Regions from separate parts of the Pseudoduganella sp. R-34 genome, predicted to be linked through region 2. Evidence: predicted binding sites of a transcription regulator. Region 2 holds the regulator's gene; each other region holds the start of a gene.

Region 1 (5,344 bases), 870 kb from region 2:
CGCGGTCGCGCTCCGGACCTTCGCTGCGCTTGCTGCCGACGATCAGCGAAACGTCCGGCATGCGTGCGGCGCGCTCCATACGCAGGGACGCCTTGCCCGCCTCGACTTCGGCAATGGCCCGCTCGATGGCTGGCGCGGAATCAATCAGGTCTTCCAGCTGTCCGGCGGGGAGGCCGGCTTCGGCTGGCGAGGCAGGCGCCGCCAGCACCCCGATTTCGCTACCGGTGTTGCCGAGCAGGCTGGCCAGCCTGATACGCGCCTCGTCCAGTTCGCGCTGCGCTGTCACGCCCTCGATGCGCCAGTTGGCTTCCGCCACGCGGGCTCGAGCCTCTTCCACCGGCGACACCTTGCCCGCCAATACGCGGCGCGCGGCGGCTTCGCTGGAGCGGCGCCCGCTTTCGCTGACCTGCATAGCCAACGCAACATGCTGCTGCGCGAGCCATGTTTGCTGGTAGGCGGCGACCACTTCCGCCTCGATTCGCGCCCGGCCGACGGCCAGGTCCAGTGCCGCCGTACGGCTGCCAGCCTGCGCCGCCTCCATGCGCGCGGCGCGCTTGCCGCCCAGTTCAAGCGGGATTGATAGCTGGACGGTCGAAGAACCGCTCTCGCTGGTTTTCCCTTCGCGCAGGTAGTCCAGCGAAGGATTGGGCAGCAAAGCTGCCTGCCGTCCGGCCGCGTCGACGGCTGCGACTTCCAGCGTCAGCGCCCGCAGCTCGGGATTGCCTTGCCGCGCACGTTCCAGCGCTTCGGCAAGCGTCAATGATGGTTGCGCCCACGCGGGGGCCAGGCAAATGGCCGCCAGCAAGGGCACGTAAATGGCTTTCACGATGTTGCTCCTTGATGATTGATGGGGAACGGCTGCATGCGGCAGCCGGATCAATCAGCGGAGCCTGTCGGGACGCGGAGGAATATCCGGGATGAAGGAATGGAAAGGCGGCTCCGGCGAAGGCACCGGAGCGATCGAATCGACTTGCTGGCGCCCGTCAACCAGGTTGGCGACAAACGGCGCATGCGAGTGATGGCAGAAGTCGCACTGCGTGCAGCAGGCACTATCCGAGCCTGCCGAATCAGCCGCCGCAGCCACATGCTCGTCGAACTGCGACACATTGATTTTCAGACAGCAGCTATCCGTCGCCGCCAGGGTCGCCTGGAGCGGCAGCACTAGTAACAGCAGGATAACGAGGAAGCGCCGGATATTCATTTGGCCAGATTATAGCAAGCGGCGCCCCGGTTCGCTGACGTGCAGGAATTTCGTCAGGATATCGCGCGGCGGCGTCACCGAGATATTCTTGAGCACCTGGCCCACGTTGCCGCGGTGATAACCGCCATGGGTAATCACGTGCATCAGCATTTCCTCGCGCGACATCTGGCCGGTGTCGCCGTCGGTGAACCTGAACTGCAGCCTTGCGGACAGCGCAGCTTCATCCAGGCTGGCGACATACTGCTGGTACCAGCCATCCGTTTCGATGACTGCAGCGCGCAGCTCCGCCAAAGCCGGCGTGGCCATGGTGTTGGTGGCCTCGTAGCCATGCGCCTCGCCGAGCAGGTGCGCGCGGAAGATCCGGTCGACGACGTAGATATGATTCAGGGTACGGATGGCGGTGTGCAGGTCTGCTTCCGAAGTAACGGACGCCAGCACGTCGAACAGTTCGACATTGGCCCAGGCCTTGTAGTCGAACAGTGTTTTGAGAATGGGCAGTGACATGGTTTTCAAGTGTAGTTAGCGATAGCGGCGCAGCAGCCGGTCGATGCTGCCATCGGAGACCAGGCCGCCGATGGCGCGCTGGACATCGTCGAACGGGATTGCAGATTTTTTCGAGAACGCACATTGCGCCTTGAAGGGATCAAACTCGAAGTCGATCCGCAGCTTGTGCTGGGGCTCTGCGCGCATCAGGTATTCCGCCGTCATGCGGCCCATGATGGCGTATTGCATGCGGCCATGCTGGATCTTCGAGATATTCAGCTCCATCGAAGGCGCATCCTCGCGCACGAACGCACGTCCCAGCGCGGCATCGATCATCGAATAGGAATACCCCAGCACCGTGCCGACCGGCTTGTTGGCCAGGTCGGATAGTGCCCGTACCGCAGGCGCTTCCGGCCGTGACACCAGCACGCCTGCATCGGGCATCAGCGGCTGGCTCCAGTTGAAAGTGCCGGGCAGCCAGCGCGGCAGTACGTAGCAGACGCCATCGGCCCGTCCGCTGGCCAAGTATTCGGCCACCCGCTTGGCGGGAACGCTGACGTAACGCGCCTGCCGCCCCATGCGATGCGCAATGCCGTCGCCAAGGTCCTTCAGCAGGCCATCGACCATCTCCCCGTCCTGGAAACGGGACAAGGGCATATTGTGGTTGGTCGCGGCGACAAACACCACTTCCCCCTGGCCGGCAACTGCTGCAGGGCTCAAGGCAAGCAACAGGCAGGAAGGCGCGAGACAAGAACGTAACATAAAGACATGATATCAGACGAGCTTGACCCAAGTCATGGATCATGCGTGGCAATCGGGCGCACACTTGTACCAACATCAACACAGGAGGACATCATGTCTTACCGCACCATCGTAGTCCATGCCGACCGGGCGGCGAACGCCGAAGCCCGCATCGCGCTGGCGGCAGCCATCGCCGCGCGTGAAGAAGCCCACCTGGTCGGCGCCGCGATGACCGGCATGCCACGCTCGATGTTGGCAGGCCGCAGTTACGAAGGCAGCGGCGTATTCCTCGCCGACTACCTGCGCCGTGCCGAGGAGCGCGTGCAACTGGCGCTGGAGCAATTCAAGTCCCAGGCCGATCGCCTTGGCGTCCAGTCTTTCGAAGCGCGCAGCAGCAACGACGACGAATATGCCGGCCTGTGCATGCAGGCGCGCTACGCCGACCTGGTGGTACTGGGACAGGCTCCAGCCGCCGACGACAATCAGGATAGCCTGCTGCCGGACCTGCCGGATTACGTGCTATTGAATTGCGGCCGCCCGGTACTGCTGGTGCCGCGTACGGGACGCTTCCCGACCATCGGCAAGCGCGTGATGGTGGCCTGGAACGGCAGCGTGGAGGCGGCAAAGGCCGTCACCGCCGCCCTGCCCCTGTTGCGCGGTGCGGAACAGGTCACGCTGGCAGTGCTGGGCAACAGCGCCGATACCCTGGGCGAGTCCCCGGGCGCCGATATCGCCTTGTACCTGGCGCGGCATGGCGTCAACGTGGAAGTCCTGCGCCGGCCAGAGCCGGCCGATCCCGGCAAGGCCATCCTGTCGCTGGCGGCCGACTTCAATGTCGACCTGCTGGTGATGGGCGCCTACGGCCATAGCCGCTTCCGTGAAATGATGCTGGGCGGCGCCACGCGCACCATACTGGCAACGGCGACGCTGCCTGTATTGATGGCGCATTGATTACGCGGTCAGCACGCCGCGGCGCATCTGGTCCAGCTCAATCGACTCGAACAGGGCTTTGAAGTTGCCTTCGCCGAAGCCCTGGTTGCCCTTGCGCTGGATGAACTCGAAGAACACCGGGCCAAGCTGGTTTTCGGAGAAGATCTGCAGCAGCAGGTCGCCCGGCTTGCCGTCGATCAGGATCTTGCGCTCGCGCAGGGCCTGCAGCTGCTCGCCATGGCCGGGGATGCGCCGGTCGACCAGTTCGTAGTAGGTGTCGATGGTGTCGAGCAGCTTCACGCCGGCGCCGCGCAGGCTGTCCACGGTCACGTACAGGTTGTCGCTGCCCATCGCGATGTGCTGGATGCCTTCGCCGCGGTACGCGTCGAGGTATTCCTGGATCTGGCCGGGGCGGTCGGTGCCTTCCTCATTGATCGGGATGCGCAGCTTGCCGCAAGGGCTGGTCATGGCCTTCGACTTCACGCCGGTGACCTGGCCTTCGATATCGAAATAGCGCACTTCGCGGAAGTTGAACAGGCGCTCGTAGAACTCGGCCCACTCGCCCATGCGGCCTCGGTGCACGTTGTGGGTCAGGTGGTCGATGTAGGTCAGGCCATGGCCTTTCGGGTTCTGGTCGACACCCGGAATCGGCTCGAAGTCCACGTCGTAAATGCTGATATTGCCGTTGCCGGGCCAGCGGTCCACCAGGTAGATCAGCGAATCGCCGATGCCTTTGATGGCCGGCAGGTTCAGTTCCATCGGGCCGGCCTTGCTCTCAAAGCCCCAGGCGCCAAGACGCAGCGCTCGCTTGTAGGCATAGGCGGCATCTTTCACGCGGAAGCCGATGGCGCAGACGGACGGGCCGTGCAGTTCGGCGAAGCGCTGTGCGAAGGAATCCTTTTCAGCGTTCAGCAGGAAATTGACTTCGCCCTGGCGGTACAGGGTCACGTCCTTGCTGCGATGGCGCGCCACCGCGGTAAAGCCCATGGCTTCGAAAGTCTTGCCCATTGCGACTGGGTCCGGCGCCGCGTATTCGATGAATTCGAAGCCGTCGGTGCCCATCGGGTTGTCCCACAGTGAGTCGGTCATTTGCTGTCTCCGGAAAAGTGTGTAGATAACGGATATACTACGCACTGATTCTGGATTTTTTGCGCATCATGAACGACAAGCGCGACTGAAGATGCGCATTTTGCGCACAACCAAGGGAAATGATGATGATTACCGTCGACCGCCACGACCTGTCCCTGCTGAACGAGCTTCAGCGCAACGGGGAAGCGACCAACGCCGCCCTGGCTGAAGTGCTGCATTTGTCGGTATCGCAGGTTGGGCGGCGCGTGCAGCGCCTGCGCGAGGCAGGGATCATCGACCATTATGCAGCCGTGCTGGAACCGACCACGGTGGGATTGGACGTAATGGCCTTCGTCCATATCACACTGGATCGCCACGGCGAGAAGCGCGGCGACGCCTTCGAAAAGGCGATCCGCGATGTGCCTGAAGTGATGGAGTGCTTCTCCGTGACCGGTGAAGCAGACTACGTGGCGCGCGTCGTATCGCACGACCTGGCATCCTTCGCCGACCTGATGATGAAGGAAATCCTGCTCCTGCCCGGCGTGGTCAACGTCAAATCCAACATCGCGCTGAAAAAGATCAAGCAGTCCACCGTGCTGCCGCTGGAGCACATCGTGCGGCCGAACCCGCGCAAGCAGCGCATCGAGTTCGCCCGCACTTGACGACAGCTAGATCTTGAAGTCGTCGAACGACACCCGCTGCGCGCCCTGCTCCTTCAGCATTTCGCGCGTGGCATGCAGCATTGCCGGCGGCCCGCAAACATAGAAGTCGCAATCGCGGGCCTGCGGCTGCTGCGCAAGAAACTCGTCGCGCACCACTTCATGCACCTTGCGGCCATTGTCGGACAGCACCACGTGCCAGCTGAAATGCGGGTAGCGCAGCGCCAGTTCGTCAAATTCTTCACGATACGGCACTTCGTCC
Region 2 (5,344 bases):
CGACCAGCTGGTGGCCGAAGTGGTTGACCTGCTGGCAGTTCCGGCGCATATCAAGGTTACCGTGATGCCCGGCATGCCGACAGTTGCCGGCGAACCGACCCGCATCCAGCAGTTGTTCCACAACCTGGTGTCCAACGCGGTCAAGTACATGGACAAGCCGGAAGGCGAAATCGAAGTGGGCTGGGCCGACGAAGGCAGCCAGTGGCGCTTCCACGTTCGCGACAACGGCCCCGGCATCGCGGAGCGTCATTTTGAACGGATTTTCCAGCTGTTCCAGACGCTGGCGCCGCGCGACCGGGTTGAAAGCACGGGTGTCGGCCTGGCGCTGGTGAAAAAAATTGTGGAAATGTACCAGGGCAGGGTGTGGCTGGAGTCCGAGCTGGGCAAGGGCACGACCTTCTATTTCACCCTGCCAAAGAAAAGAAAGAATAACGCATGAATAATACGAGCAAGCCGATCCTGCTGGTGGAGGACGACCAGGTCGACGTGATGACCATCCTGCGCGCGCTGAAGGAAGTCCATGTCAGCAACCGTGTCGTGGCGACGGAAAACGGCGAGGCCGCGCTGGAATACCTGCGCGAGCCGGGCAACGAACAGCCATGCATCATCCTGCTGGACCTGAACATGCCGATCATGAACGGCATCGAGTTCCTGCAGAACGTCAAGCAGGACCCGCTGCTGCGCCGCATCCCGGTCATCGTCCTGACCACGTCGGAAGAACAGCAGGACAAGATGCGCAGCTTCGACCTGGGCGTCGCCGGCTACATGACCAAGCCGGTGGACTACCGCCAGTTCGTGGAGGTGGTCCGCTCCATCAACCTGTACTGGACCATCAGCGAGCTGCCATGAACAGGGTAAGGGTCCTTATCGTCGAAGACGATATCGTTGACCGTATCGCCTGCCGCCGCGCCTTTGCGCAGGCGCCGGGCTTCAACTGCGAATTGCTGGAAGCGGAAAGCGGCCAGGAAGGCCTGGATATCGCCTTGCGCGAAGAGCCCGACTGCATCCTGCTCGATTATCACTTGCCCGACCTGACCGGGCTTGAATTCCTAGCCCGCCTTGCGGCAGACCGCGGCGAGCCTCAGCCAAATATCCCGGTGATGATGCTGACCGGCGCCGACAGTGCCACCGTGGCGGCAGAAGCGATGCGCCGCGGCGCGCGCGACTACCTGGTGAAGGACAGCGACGGCCGCTACCTCGACTTCCTGGCTGGTGCCATCGACCGCCTGCTGCGCGAGCAGCGCCTGATCGACGAGAAACAACTGGCTGAACAGGTGCTGCGGCAGTCGCAGAAAGAGCTGCGTGAACTGGCCGCGTACCAGGAAAAACTGAAGGAACACGAACGCACCCGCATCGCCCAGGAAATCCATGATGAACTGGGCGGCCTGCTGACCGGCATCAAGGCCTATATCTCGGTCGCCATCGAGCGCGGCGGCGAGCAATCGGACCCACTGTTGAAGGATGCGGCCAAGCTGGCGCAAGATGCGATAGAGACCGTGCGCCGCGTGATTACCGACCTGCGTCCAAGCGTGTTGGACCAGCTGGGCATCTGGCCTGCGCTGGAATGGTATGCGGAACAGGTGGCGCAGCGCAGCGGCTTGCAATGCACCTGCAATATCACGCCGGAGGCGCAGGCGCTGGAGCTCGATGCGGAGCGCAGCACCATGTTGTTCCGCGTCGCGCAGGAAGCGCTGACCAACGTGGTGCGCCATGCCGAAGCGAGCGAGGCGCGCGTCATCGTGGACATTGACGGCGAAAACGTGGTGCTGCGGGTGGAAGACAATGGCAAGGGTATCGAGAGTGCCGGCTTGTCCGACCGCGAATCCTGGGGCTTGTTCGGCATGCACGAGCGCACGCGCCGCTTTGCCGGCGAACTGAATATCAGCGGCAAGGCCGGGCAGGGCACTACGCTGCAGCTGCGCCTGCCTTTGGAGGACAAGAATGGGTGACAGGATCACCGTTTTGCTGGTCGACGACCATGCGATTGCACGCAACGGCGTGCGCCTCATGCTGGGCACTGCGCCCGACATCAGCGTGGAGGGCGAGGCCGGCAACGCCGTGGAAGCGATGCAGCGCGTGGCCGAGCGCAGTTTCGACGTGGCACTGGTGGACATCAAGATGCCGGGCAAGAATGGCCTGGACCTGTTGAAGACCCTGCGCAGCGAATGCCCGCGCATGGCGGTGCTGGTGCTGAGCACCTATTCCGAGGAAATTTACGCGGTGCGCGCGCTGAAATCGGGCGCCTCCGGCTACCTGACCAAGGATGCGCCGACGGCGACCCTGATCGAGGCCGTGCGCAAGGCTGCCTCGGGCGGCAAGCACGTCAGCCCGGCGTTGCTTGAAAAACTGGCAACCCTGGTCGGCGGCGGCGCGAGCGGCGACCACGAAGAGCTTTCCAACCGCGAACTGGAAGTCTTCAAGCTGATTGCCCAGGGCGAGTCCCTGGTGCGCATAGGGGAAAAACTACACCTCAGTCCTAACACTGTGACAACCTATCGCAGCCGCATCCTCGAGAAAATGGGCATGTCCACGAATGCTGAGCTGACCCGCTATGCCCTCGAGCACGGGCTGATCTGAGCGGCTGTAGGGGAACCACTACAGCAACTACACAGGATGCTTGATACCGGGAAATGACGCCGGGCGCAATACTGCTTCCATCGAAAACAAGGAGCAGCAAAATGAGCCCGGTCATCCCAATCACCCCTGCAAACGCCACCAAATCCTGCGCACCAGTCGCAGCCAAATGCTCGCTGTGCAGCTTCAACCGCCTTTGCCTGCCACAGGGCCTGGCCGACGAAGATGTTGCTCGCCTTGACCAGATCATTTCCCGCCGCCGCCGCGTGAACCGCGACGAGCCGCTGTACAAGACCGGCGACAGCTTCCACAGCCTGTATGCCGTGCGCTTCGGCCACTTCAAGACCGTGCAGGTGAACCAGCGCGGCGAACAGACGATTGGCGGTTTCCACATGGCCGGCGACCTGCTGGGCATGGAAGCCATCGGCAATGGCCAGCATTCCTGCAACGCCGTGGCGCTGGAGGACAGTGAAGTCTGCGAGATCCCCTTCAACCGCCTGCAAGAGCTGGTGATGCAGATTCCTGGCCTGCTGCAGCAGTTCCACCGCACCATGAGCCGCGAAATCCAGCGCGAGCAGTCGGTGATGCTGTTCCTGAGTCATATGCGTGCCGAACAGCGGCTGGCCATGTTCCTGCTGAACCTCGCCGGCCGTTACGCCCAGCGCGGCTACTCTTCGACCAGCTTCCAGTTGCGCATGTCGCGTGAAGATATCGGCGGCTACCTGGGCCTGACCGTGGAAAGCGTCAGCCGCCAGCTGGCCCGCCTGCGCCAGGATGGCTCGATCGTCCTGAGCAACCGCGATCTGCGGATTACCGACCGCGCCAGGCTCGAGGCCATGTCGTCCGGCGGCATGGCGCAGGAACTCGCCGTCGCCTGACCGGCTTACCAGTTTTCTCACCTGTAGGGGGTGTATGGGGCAGCTCTTGCTGCCCCTTTTTTATTGCGCGAACACTTCTTTGGCGGCCATCAGGCCGTTGAGCGCGGCCGGAAAGCCGGCGTAGACGGCCATCTGCATGATGGTCTCCACGATCTCTTCGCGGCTGACGCCGACGTTGAGGGCGGCGTGGATGTGCACCTTGAGCTGGGGCGCAGCGTTGCCCATGGCGGTCAGCGCGGCCACCACAGCGATCTCGCGTGATTTCAGGTCAAGCCCCGGGCGCGAATAGATGTCGCCAAAGGGGAATTCGATCAGGTAGCGGGCGAAATCGGGCGCAATATCTTCCAGGCTTTGCACGACGCGGTCGCCGGCCTGGCCGTCGACTTCACGCAGTTTTGCGAGCCCGCGCTCGTAGCGGCTTTCGGTGTTCATTGGCATGTGCTCCATCGGTGGTTGGATTCGACGCCAGGGACTGCTCCAGTGAGCGGTAATACTCGATCTTGGCCTGCAATGATGCTGCAGATTGTTGCATCGCCTCGATTTCGGCGAGCACGTCCTGCATATGCTCTTCTAGCATCCGGCGCCGTTCAGGCACCGTCGAGTCCCCAGCGCCGCGAAGTTTTGCGAATGACTGCATTTTGCCGATTGGCATATGGGTCGTTCGCAGACGCAGCAGGAATTCGATCCAGGCAAGGTCCGAGGCCGCGTAACGCCGCTGGCCGCCCGCCGCACGATTGACCGGGGCAATCAGCCCGATGCGCTCGTAATAGCGGAGGGTGTAGGCCGTGAGGCCGGTACGTTTGGCGACTTCGTCAATGCTCAGGTGCGATTCCATGGGGTGATCGTAAAAGTTAGAGTGCACTCTAAGTCAAGCACTTTATTACTCTAACCGGGAAGCCGCAACTGCGAGCGCAAGGTCCATGGTGTTGATGTGGGCTTCGAGCCAGTCCGGCAGCGTGCGGATGATGTCGCGTGCCGTGGCTTCCTCGTCGTCCTTCAGCAGGCGCAGGGTGCGGGCGACCTTTTCCAGCAAGTAGCCATGGGCTGCGCGGTGGGCCTGGGCAGCCGGGTAGGCAATGCGCTCCATCAGGCTGTTTTCTTCGCGCAGGTGTTCCATGAATTCAGTTGCCAGGTCGCGGCAGGCTGCGTCAAAGGCGGGACGGGGCAGGCTTTCCATGGCGTCGAGCATGTCGAAGACGATGCGGTGCGACTGGTCGAGAACGGGAATGCCCAATGCGAGGTCCGGCCCGAAGACGATGGAATCCATGGGGTTCTCCAGTAGTGTCGAACCGCAATTGTGCCGCTGGAAAAAATTCGGGCACATGATCCATGTCAATTTTCACTTTTGACCTAAAGCGCGGCAAGCCTCGGCCTTCAGGCCGAGGTCAAGAGCGCGGACGCCGACGGCGTCCAACTGAACGCGCCTGTTCCAGGTGCTGTATATAATTACAGTATTATGCGCTTGCAAGCCTTCCAGTTTGAGCTGATTCCCAGTGAGCAGCAGCGTAGGTCGCTGCAGTGTTTTGCTGGCGCCTGCCGGTTCGTGTTTAACAAAGGGCTGGAAGTGCAGAAAAGGCGCTTCAAAGGCGGCGACAAATATCTGAGTTACCCCGCTCTGTGCAGGTTGCTGACAACGTGGCGCCACGATCCGGACACCCCTTGGCTGAAGGAAGCGCCAACCCATCCCCTGCAACAGGCGCTGAAGAACCTGGATCGCGCTTTTGCCAATTTTTTCGCCAAGCGGGCGGGTTTCCCGTGCTTTAAAAAGAAGGGCAGGCGAGAAAGTTTCCATTATCCCGATCCCCAGCAAATCAAACTCGAACAGGGCAACAATCGCCTGTTCCTGCCCAAGTTGGGTTGGCTGCGTTACCGCAACAGCCGCCCAGTGCTTG
Region 3 (5,344 bases), 590 kb from region 2:
TAGCCAATGATCCGCTGGCTGCCGGAGCGCAGCGAATAGGCTTCCACATCTGAAATCAGGCCGTGCAGGCGGCGGCTCATGCCGGCCAGCATGCGGCGTGCAAACTGCGGGTTGCGCGCCAGTTCGGCAAATACGGTGTGCTTGGAAATGTGCAGCAGCATGCAGTCGCTGACTGCGTGGGCGGTGACGATGTAAGGCTTTTCCATGAACATCAGCGCTTCGCCGAAACTGTGGCCCGGGCCGATGATCTCGACGATTTTCTCGTTGCCCTGGGCGGACAGGAAACTGAGCTTCACCTGGCCGAAGATGACCATGTGGAAGCCGACGCATGGATCGCCGCGCTGGAAGACGGCGCTGCCGCGCGGGATGTGGTGTTCGGTAGTGCCGGCAGCCACCAGCGTCAGCTCCTCCGGCGACAGGTCTGCGAACAGGGGCAGTCGCTTGAGGAACTCGCGGGGGTCGATTTTGGGGCTTGGCATTTGGTTCTCCTGAAATGGCAAAAGGACCCGCTGGGCGGGTCCTGTCCTGGTTAAGGTAATGTCGGTGTTAATCCTGTGGATCAGTGGCCCGAATCACCGTCAGGCTTGCTGGTGGTCCGGAAGATTTCCGGATTCTCCTTGCCGGTCACGTAGAGGAAGCCGACCAGGCCTTTCTCCATCCGCGACAGCGCGTGGTCGACCAGGATGAAGCGTCCCGGCACCTCGGTCTTGAACTCGACCATCGTTGCACCGCCTGGCGCCACGGTGGTGGTCTGCACGTTCTGCAGCGGAGGCGAGGTCAGGTCGCCCATGCTGTAGACGCGGTCGAACACTTCGCCGATCACGTGGAAGCTGGAGGTTGCGTTAGGACCGCCGACGCCGAAGAAGATACGGACGGTTTCGCCAACCTTGGCTTCCATGCGGTGGGTCTTGGTCAGCGCGTCATGGGTGCCGTTGAACATCAGGTGTTCCGGCTGTTCGGCCAGCAGTTTGTCCAGCGAGAACTCGGCTTCGCCTGGGGTGCCGTGCTTCTGCGCGGTGTACAGCTCGCCCTGCATCACGTAGAACTCGCGGTCCACTTTCGGCAGGCCGCCTTCAGGTTCGACCAGGATCATGCCGTACATGCCGTTGGAGATGTGCTGGGCAACCATCGGGGTAGCGCAATGGTACACGTACAGGCCTGGATTGATGGCCTTGAAGGTAAAGCTCTTGGCGCTGCCGGGAGCCGCCTGGGTTACGGCCGCACCGCCGCCAGGGCCGGTCACGGCGTGGAAGTCAACCGAGTGGATCATGTGGCTGTCCTTGGCGTTGGACATGTCCACGTTCACGGTATCGCCCACGCGAACGCGGATGAACGGGCCTGGAACCTTGCTGTTGAAGGTCCAGTATTTGTAGGTGGTGCCGTCCATCATCTGGCCGAGCACCTCGGTGGTATCCAGCTTCACGTTGACGGTTTGCGGGCCGCGTTTGCCGACCGGCGTGCCTACTTCCAATGGGCTGCGCGAAACATCGGCGCCTTTTGGCGCGGCTTTGAGTTCGCCTTCGCCCACGATAATCTTGCCGATCATGCCTGCCGCCACGTGGCCGGGCAGGGAGCAGATGTACGTGAATTCGCCCTTCTTGTCAGCCTTGAACACGACGGCGGTCGATGCGCCTTTGTCTTTCAGCTGGTTCGATTTGACTTTGAAATCGGGCACCGAAATGTCGTGGGTTGCGCCATCGCCGTTGACCAGGTTGATCTGCACCACAGCACCTTCCGGCACGCGCAAGGTCGGGTTAACCTTGCCCTTGGACTCGCCGGCGTCGCTGATGAAGACCAGCTTACCGTCTGCGATATCGGTATGCAGGGTAAAGGTCACGTCAGGACGATATTGGACGGCTGTGCTGCCGCCGTGCTGGCCATGTTGTGCATAAGCTGGCGCCAGTGTAGCGGCGCCGATCACCAGTGCTGCAATGGCTTTGGACATCAAGGTCGGTTTCATTTTCTTCTCACAGGTTTGTCCGGCACGGGATTGCGCCGTTTGACAACTAAATCTTATCTTTTACATGCATGTTATTGAATTGACGCAGGTCAAAAATTTGGAAAGAACTGCGTATTCTCAATGCAAGTCAGATATTTTTGATCTAGGTCAAGCGAGGAGAAGACCCGGCGCAACGCGCTAGGGGACCAACCGCGGCAAGCGTGCCAAAAAGTTATCGCGTTCGTCCATGCCGCTGGCGCTGCCGGCTTGCGCAAAGACGATGCGCTTGCCATCGCGTTCAATCCAGCCGACGTACCAGCCAACGTCTTTGCCACTGCCGGTCTTGCCGAAGACCTGCCAGCCCCCGGCAGGCTCAGGGCGCCGTACCAGAGCGGCGGACATGGCATAGGCTTGCGGCTTGACGCCGAGTTCACGATTCAGCACGCGGCGCAGGAAGCCGATTTGTTCGTCCGGGGAGATGCGCAACGAAGAGCCTAGCCACGATTCGGACAGACCGTTGTTCATGCCCGGATCGCCTCTGACATCTGCATTGCCGTAGCCAAATTGCTTGACGTAGCTGGCGAAGCGCTCTTCGCCCAGTTGCAGCGTAAGCTGCTGGGAGTACCAGACGACGGATTCCTTCATCCACGAGCTGGGATCATGTGCTTGCCGCCACGCGGGGCGCCAGTCCACGTAGCCTTCCTTGAAGGGCAGTACGGGCGAATGCTCATCCCACAGCACGCCAGCGTCGTAGCCCATGAGGGCGATCGGCAGCTTGAAGGTCGACATCGGCGGCAAGCGCTTATCGCACACGCCCTCGTGCACCAGCCACTTGCCGGTGGCCGCATCGGCCATCGCCAGGCAGTGTTCTGCAGAAAACGCGAGCAAAGGGAGGCCCAGCCCTGCAAGCAGGGCAAAGATTTTGCGTTTCATTTTGTTGGTCCTTAGAGTGCTTTGAGTTGTGCAGGCAGCTGGTTCAGGAAGGTTTCCTTGAGCCGCGGTCCTGCAGCGCCTTCCTCGAGTTTCTCGTCTTGCAGCAGGCGGGCGAACACGATGGTGCGTTCGCCATTAGTGGCCCAGCCTACGAACCAGCCGTAGGAGCGCGAGTAATCGTCCTTGCCGTCCGGGCCGAGGGGGGCGCCAGTGCCGGTCTTGCCAAAGACTTGCCAGCCGCCCGGCAGATCCTTCACCTTCAACAGGCCGGCTGTCTGCTCATAGGCGAGCGGCGAGAGGCCCAGCTCGCGCCGCACCAGACGACGCAGGAAAGTGGTCTGCTCGTCGGCCGAAATCTGCAGCGAGGAGCCGATCCATGACCAGGTCAGGCCGTTGTCCTTGCCCGCATCGCCGCTGGTATCGCCGTTACCATAGCCGAAGGCCTTTACGTAGCGGTTGAAACGTTCTCGGCCGAGATGTGTCGTGACTTGCTGTGCATACCAGGAAGCCGAGACGCGAATCCATTCTTGCGGATCGAGATCGCGCCGCCATTCGGGCCGGCCGGCATGGTAGCTGGCGAGGTAAGGCAGCGTCGGCGCGTGCTGGTCGCGCAGGAAGCCGCTGTCATAGCCCATCAGGCTGACGGCGATATTGAAGGTCGAAACAGGCGTGATGCGCGTCGAACAATCGCCCTTGCGCAGCAGGGCCTTTCCGGTGGCGGCATCGACAAAGCTGGTGCAATCGAGGGCTGCCATCGACTGCGCGGAAGGCGAGACGCTCCAGGCCAGCGCCGGCTGCAAAGCGAAATTCCCGGCCCCGATGGCAAGCAGTAGCGTGACGGTCGCAGCTCGGGCCCACATGGCACGGCGCGCGTTGCCTGGCGTGCGGATCAGCGATACGCGCTCGGTCAGCGTGTTGGCATCGATACTGCCGAATGCCAGGGCGCCTTGTGTGGGCACGTGCTGCAGTTTGAGCTGGGCTACCAGGGCGGCGGCATACGCCTTGCGCTGTGACGCTGGGCGACCGCGCAACACGTCACGGTCGCAGCCCAGCTCCTGGGCCCAGGTGAGGTTTGCGCGCAGAAACCGCATGAAGGGGTTGAACCACAACAGCGTCTGCAGCAAGACACCGGCGGCCATCCACTGCAGGTCATGGCGGCGCAAATGGGTCATCTCGTGTTCGACGATCAGCTCGCGCTGTAGCTGGTCAAAGCCGCCCAGATGGCGCGGCAGCAGCAAGCGAGGGCGCAACAGCCCAAGCAGCATTGGCGAAATCGGAGCGTCGATCTCAATGATGTCGGCATGTCCTGGCGCTTCCCCGGCGGCGCGCCTGGTGCCGCTGTCGGCAAGGCGTTCCAGCCAGCGCTGCGCACGGCGTAGATTGATGACCGCCCACGCCAGACCAATCAAGTAAATGGCCAGCCAGAACTGCGCGCCATGCAAAAGCCAGCCGCGCGCGTGAGTCGTGCCGCCTTCATTCTGTTCCGGCGCCGCTGCCGCACCGGTTGGCCGTGGCGCTTTGGGTGGCGTGATGTAATGCGTCACGGTTTCCGTTGCTATTTCGAGCGGTGGAATCAAGCGCACGCGCTCACTATGCGGCAGCAATAGCAGGGCGAAGGTCGCCAGCACGGTGAGTTGACCGAGCAGCCACAAGGACCGCTGCGCCGCCAGCGCCGGCAGGAAGCGCCGAAGCAGGGCGCTCAGCGCCCACACGCTGAAGCCTGCCGCAAGGCAGCCCAGGCTCGCGAGCAGGAAGCGCATCAACAGTAGGTCGAAGTCGCTCACTTTGCTTCATCCTCATCGGGCCAGTCGGACAGCATCTGCTCAAGCTGTGCCAGTTCGCTGGCATCAACGAGCTTACTGCCCGAGAACATGGTGACTGGCAGCGGTGACTCCAGTTCCATGATGCGGGTGCCGAAATCATGGGCATAAGCGGCCAGGGTTTCCACCTTGTCGAGCAAGGCTTCGTAGACCTGCACGCCGTGGCGGACGTGCTGCGCAACCATCTGTTTCTCCATCATCCGTTCCACCGTCTTACGCGTGGATGAGAACGACCAGCCCAGATCTTCTTCCACAGCCTCGTGGATTTCGCGCGCACTCAAAGGCGTTTGACGCCAGAGTGCTTTGAGTACGCATAATTCGGGGGTAGAAGGGATAAGCATGACAAAACGAGTCTGTGACGATTGATGTTAGTATGTGACATATGTCGCAAACATGTCAAGCATCTGGCAAAGTAACTGCATTGCAAAAAAACCATTGAAAATTGGCAACAGATAGCCCTTCAGTGCTACCATCGATTGCACGCGCAAGTTTGCTGCTCTTGTTCTACGCGAGCTGTGCAACGATATTCAGTCGATGGCGAAGTAAGTAAACATGATTAACAAAGACCTGATGTACGCGCTGCAGACCCGCAGCAAACAAATGATCCGGGTGTTGGACGATTTCGTGCAGGAATTGAAAAGCTACTCTCCTG

Evidence for each region. The regulator FNR, encoded in region 2, switches genes on or off when oxygen is low (the NO sensors DNR and NnrR bind a similar motif). The targets are predictions, from matches to a motif close to TTGATNNNNATCAA.
Region 1: the regulator FNR is predicted to act here: its motif matches at 2,469-2,482, upstream of ACN9MW_RS20135 (universal stress protein).
Region 3: the regulator FNR is predicted to act here: its motif matches at 2,098-2,111, upstream of nirK (copper-containing nitrite reductase).

What each region holds. Positions count from the first base shown of each region.
Region 1 is NZ_CP184572.1:4,422,699-4,428,042, forward strand. It holds gene ACN9MW_RS20115 (TolC family protein) at 1-826, opposite strand, end outside; gene ACN9MW_RS20120 (hypothetical protein) at 881-1,201, opposite strand; gene ACN9MW_RS20125 (DinB family protein) at 1,211-1,705, opposite strand; gene ACN9MW_RS20130 (substrate-binding periplasmic protein) at 1,721-2,404, opposite strand; gene ACN9MW_RS20135 (universal stress protein) at 2,540-3,376, shown strand; gene hppD (4-hydroxyphenylpyruvate dioxygenase) at 3,377-4,444, opposite strand; gene ACN9MW_RS20145 (Lrp/AsnC family transcriptional regulator) at 4,564-5,085, shown strand; gene ACN9MW_RS20150 (FAD-binding oxidoreductase) at 5,092-5,344, opposite strand, start outside.
Region 2 is NZ_CP184572.1:3,548,854-3,554,197, forward strand. It holds gene ACN9MW_RS16325 (sensor histidine kinase) at 1-439, shown strand, start outside; gene ACN9MW_RS16330 (response regulator) at 436-849, shown strand; gene ACN9MW_RS16335 (response regulator) at 846-1,949, shown strand; gene ACN9MW_RS16340 (response regulator) at 1,942-2,577, shown strand; gene fnr (fumarate/nitrate reduction transcriptional regulator Fnr) at 2,679-3,452, shown strand; gene ACN9MW_RS16350 (carboxymuconolactone decarboxylase family protein) at 3,513-3,884, opposite strand; gene ACN9MW_RS16355 (MerR family transcriptional regulator) at 3,838-4,287, opposite strand; gene ACN9MW_RS16360 (bacteriohemerythrin) at 4,333-4,719, opposite strand; gene ACN9MW_RS16365 (RNA-guided endonuclease InsQ/TnpB family protein) at 4,906-5,344, shown strand, end outside.
Region 3 is NZ_CP184572.1:2,958,166-2,963,509, forward strand. It holds gene ACN9MW_RS13750 (Crp/Fnr family transcriptional regulator) at 1-479, opposite strand, end outside; gene nirK (copper-containing nitrite reductase) at 560-1,960, opposite strand; gene blaOXA (class D beta-lactamase) at 2,138-2,872, opposite strand; gene blaOXA (class D beta-lactamase) at 2,884-3,732, opposite strand; partial or broken gene ACN9MW_RS13770 (M56 family metallopeptidase) at 3,820-4,632, opposite strand; gene ACN9MW_RS13775 (BlaI/MecI/CopY family transcriptional regulator) at 4,653-5,033, opposite strand; gene ACN9MW_RS13780 (DUF6892 domain-containing protein) at 5,245-5,344, shown strand, end outside.